DNA from 2 places in the Streptomyces yongxingensis genome. Region 2 is predicted to be linked to the other one. Evidence: riboswitches for the same ligand, from Rfam matches in the RefSeq annotation. Region 2 holds a riboswitch; the other holds the start of a gene.
The links. A riboswitch is a leader RNA that binds a small molecule or an ion and turns the genes downstream of it on or off. The one in region 2 is predicted to bind S-adenosylmethionine.
Positions count from the first base shown of each region.

Region 1: linked by a shared signal. The riboswitch ahead of ACZ6TD_RS34030 (aminotransferase class V-fold PLP-dependent enzyme) and the one ahead of ACZ6TD_RS06485 (hypothetical protein) in region 2 are both predicted to bind S-adenosylmethionine.

Region 1 covers NZ_CM145717.1:7,940,746-7,942,934, forward strand. The annotation lists gene trpD (anthranilate phosphoribosyltransferase) at 1-251, shown strand, start outside; SAM riboswitch class IV at 482-600, shown strand; gene ACZ6TD_RS34030 (aminotransferase class V-fold PLP-dependent enzyme) at 803-2,189, shown strand, end outside.
Region 2 covers NZ_CM145717.1:1,623,905-1,626,093, reverse strand. The annotation lists gene ACZ6TD_RS06490 (glutathione S-transferase C-terminal domain-containing protein) at 1-718, opposite strand, end outside; gene ACZ6TD_RS06485 (hypothetical protein) at 885-1,085, opposite strand; SAM riboswitch class IV at 1,064-1,211, opposite strand; gene ACZ6TD_RS06480 (PP2C family protein-serine/threonine phosphatase) at 1,329-2,189, opposite strand, start outside.

The DNA.
Region 1 (2,189 bases), 6.3 Mb from region 2:
AGGCCCTGCGGGGCGCGGACGCCTCGTACAACGCCGATGTGGCCCGCCGGCTGCTGGCGGGCGAGCGGGGCCCGGTCCGGGACGCGGTGCTGCTGAACTCGGCGGCGGCGCTGGTGGCGCTCGAGCGGGAGCCGGGGGACAAGCCCCTGACGGACCGGATCGGGGCGGGTGTGGCGCGGGCCGCCGAGTCGATCGACTCGGGCGCGGCGCGCGACGTCCTGGAGCGATGGGTCCGGGCCACCCACGCCTGAGCGCTCCGCTGAGAGTGGTCTGATATGTCGTCGACGGTCTGCGGCGCCGTCGTGGCTGGTCGCGCCCACGAGGCGGAGCCGCACATCGACACGGCCCAGCGCCCCTTCAGGGCGCCGCCGAACCGCAGCCGACTTGCCCCTGTCCGGTGAACTCCTTACGGCGCCCATGGTCTGTCCGGGATGCGGACAGGGCATGGGCGCCGGCGCCTGACATGGCATACTCCTGCCCAGGTCACGAGCGACAGCGACTACGGCCCCGGCCCGCTGTCCGGCAACCCTCCGTCCGTGGCGGGGTGCCCCGGGTGATGACCAGGCCGCCAGGCAGCGAGGCCGGCGGCAAGCGCGGACCCCTCGCACTAGGGGTCCTGGTGGTCGAGGGAGTTCTTCCGTGATGCAGCGAATGCGCTAGGGCCGAGCGGCCCGTCTCTCCTCAATGTGCTCCGCACGGTGCGGCCGTGCGTCGAGCGATTTTCCGCGCCCTTACGGCTGGCTCGCCGCCTCCGTTTCCGTGCGCGTCACGCATTCATTCGACCCTTTCGGGAGACTTCGCCATGTCCGAGCGCCCTGCTGCCACCGCCTCCGCCTCCGCTTCCGCCACCGCTTCCGCCTCCGCCTCCGCCTCCACCACCGCTGTCGCCGCCTGTGAGCCGCTGCCCGTGCTGGGCAGCGACGTCCTGGTGCCGCTGGTCACCGGCGGTGAGGTGACCTACGCGGCGCTCGACTACGCCGCCAGCGCCCCCGCGCTGCGGCGGGTCTGGGACGACATCGCCGCCTACGCGCCCTACTACGGCAGCGTGCACCGCGGGGCCGGCTACCTCTCGCAGCTGTCCACCGACCTCTTCGAGAACAGCCGTAAGGACGTCGCCGCCTTCCTCGGCTGCCGCGAGGACGACCAGGTCGTCTTCACCCGCTCCACCACCGATTCGCTCAACCTCCTGGCCGCCGTGGCGCCCCGGGGCACCGAGGTCTTCGTCTTCGAGACCGAGCACCACGCCTCGCTGCTGCCGTGGGAGCAGCGGGAGGACGTCACCGTTCGCTACCTCAGCGCCCCGCGCTCCCCACGGCAGGCGGTGGAGACGCTGGAGAAGGCGCTCGCGGGGCGCGCCGGGGGCCCGGCGCTGGTCTGCGTGACCGGCGCGTCCAATGTGACCGGCGAGCTGTGGCCGGTGCGCGAGCTGGCCGCGGTCGCGCACGCCCACGGCGCCCGTATCGTCCTGGACGCCGCGCAGCTTGCCCCGCACCACCCCGTGGACATCGCGGAGGCGGACGTCGACTGGGTGGCCTTCTCCGGGCACAAGCTGTACGCGCCCTTCGGGGCCGGGGTGCTGGCCGGGCGGGCGGACTGGCTGCGGGAGGCCCGGCCGTATCTGGCGGGCGGCGGCGCCAGCCGTAAGGTGACGCGCAGGGACGACGGCGGCGTCGACGTCGAGTGGCACACCACCGCCGCCCGGCACGAGGCGGGCTCGCCGAACGTCATCGGCGTCTACGCGATCGCGTCGGCCTGCAAGGCGCTGACCGAGGCCGGTTTCGAGGGCCTGGTCGCCCGTGAGCGGAAGCTGATCGAGAAGGTGCGGGCGGGGCTGGCCGAGGTGCCCGAGGTGCGGGTGCTCTCGCTCTTCGGCGACGAGGCCCCCCGGGTCGGCGTGCTGTCGTTCGTGGTGGAGGGCTGGAACAGCTCCCACTTCGCGGCCGCGCTCTCCGCGGAGTACGGCATCGGCGTACGCGACGGGCTGTTCTGCGCCCACCCGCTGGTCCGCACCCTGCTGGACAGCGAGCCCGACGAGCCGGGCGAGTGCGGGGCGCCCGAGGCCGCGCCGGGGGAGCGGTCGCTGAACGCGATCCGGGTCAGCTTCGGGGCGGGCACCCCGGACGAGCATGTGGAGCGGTTCGTGGGCGCCGTGAAGGAGCTGGTGCGCGACGGCGCCCGGTGGAGCTACC
Region 2 (2,189 bases):
GAGGCCGGTGCTCGGTGTCCAACTGGACGAGGGCCACCCACAGGTCCACATCGGCGGCGGTCAGCTCCTCGCCCAGGGCGTACGGCGCGGCCGTCAGCCCGCGGTCGAGCCGGCCGAGGGCGGTCAGCAGCCGCTCCAGCGCCGCGTCCCGGCACTCCGCCTCGGATGCCGTCCCGGCCTGCCGGGCGGCGTGGGTGACGTCCGCGTCGAGAAGGTCCCGGAGGGCGTCGATGTCCGGGGCGAGGGCCGCCGGGCGCAGCCGGGGGCGTCCGGTTCCGCCGTCGTCGCTCAGATGGCCGGCGAGGTCACGCAGGATGTCGGGCGTGTGATTGCTGACGACACGTCCGGTCCAGCCGTCGCACAGCGCGGGCGCGTCCACCGGTCCGTTGTAGCGGTGCCAGGTGGCCTCGTACGCCCCGCGCAGTGCGGCGTACGCCTCGGGGGTGTCGTCCGGGAGCCCGACGAGGGTGGTGGCCACGGTGTCCCGCAGCCCGAGCAGATCGAGGGTGATGGAGACGCGCAGTGAGAGCGGACAGCTCGCGGAGAGATAGAGCCGATAGCGATGCGGCACCGGATAGAAACCACCGGCGAGGTCGACGCCGATGCGGCTGCGGAAGCGGTGCGGTGGCGCGGGCGGGGCGATCCGGGGGCGGGGTGAGCAGGGGTCGGGGTCGAGAAGAGCGGCAGGACCTGAACTGACCGGAAACGTCTCGGACATGGCTCTCCAAGGCAGTGACGAAAAGCCCCGGCCCCGCCGGTTGAGGGCGGCGCCGATGGCGCGACGGAAGGGAAGCCCGCGCGGGGCACCCGCCGGGACGGGGCCGGGACACACCCGACCCCCGGCGCGCGGGCCGCGCTCGGTGACCGTGTCGACTCGGGCCGACTCAGACGGCTGGACTGGAGGCGCTGCAGATGCGCAGCAGATCGATGTGCAGCCGCCTGGTCAGGAGGCGGAGCCGGCGGAGCGGGGACCACGGCCGGGGACGCCGACGGACGCCGTCCCCGTGGCTGTCGGTCCTGGGCATCTCCACCGATCCCATCATCCGGGGCTCGCGGGGCAGCGAGACCGCGCTTGTCCCGTCCACGCCGACGGAACCTGGTCGTCACCCGGGGGCACCCCGTCGCGGGAGAAGGGTTGCCTGTCAACGAGCCGGGGCCGATGACCCACCTGAGCGGGGAGTTCCGCACGGTGGGCGCTGACAATCGTGACCGTCCCTGACAGTGTCGTCGCGCTCCGCGAGGGCGTCAACCCATGCCGGAGTGGCCAACGTCGGCCGACGGTACGTACGGCGCCCTGGCACAACCGGCTCGGAGGGGGCGCGACCGGGTCAGCGGAACGGCCGGTCCGCGCCGTCGACGGCCCGCTCGACGAGGACCATGGCCGCGTCGTCCGTCAGCCGTCCCTCGGTGTGCCGGACCAGGGCGTGGCGCAGCCGGTCCAGGTACTCGGACGGGGTGGCGCAGTCCAGCGTCTCCATGGTCCGGTGCAGCGGAAAGAACTCGTCGCAGTTGTTGCGGGCCTCGACCACCCCGTCGGTGTGCAGCAACAGCCGGTCACCGGGCAGGAACGGAAAGGTCTCGACGCCGATCGCGGGAGGGCCGAGGAACTCCTCGAGGCCGAGCGGTGGCAGCGGGCGGGCCGGGTCCAGGGAGCGCACCTTGCGCTCGCGCATCACCAGGGGCGGCGGATGGCCGCGGTTGATCAGCTGGACCAGCGACTCGTCGGTCACCTGGGCGAGGAGCACGGTGACGAACTGCTCCTCCAGCTCCCGCGGATCCTGTAGCTGGGAGCGGTCCAGCAGCTCGTACTCGCGCGCCAGCGCGGCCGCACAGCGGTGCATCACCTCGGCGAGGTCCTGCTCGTAGTGCACCGCCTCCCGGAAGGCGCCCACGACGGCCGCGGCGGACCGCACCGCGGCCAGCCCCTTTCCCCGTACATCGCCGACGATCAGCCGCACTCCGTAGCGGGTGCACATCGCCTCGTAGAGGTCCCCGCCGATCTGCGCGCCGCGCTCGGCCGCCAGATAGACGCTGGCGGTGTTCACCACGCCCATCCGGGCGGGCAGCGGCCGCAGCACCACGTTCTGGGACACCTCGGCGATCCGGCGGATATGGGCCAGCTCGCGGTCCCGGCGCAGCCGCACCGCGCTGGTCGCCACGCTCGCCACCGCCACCACCAGCAGGGCCAG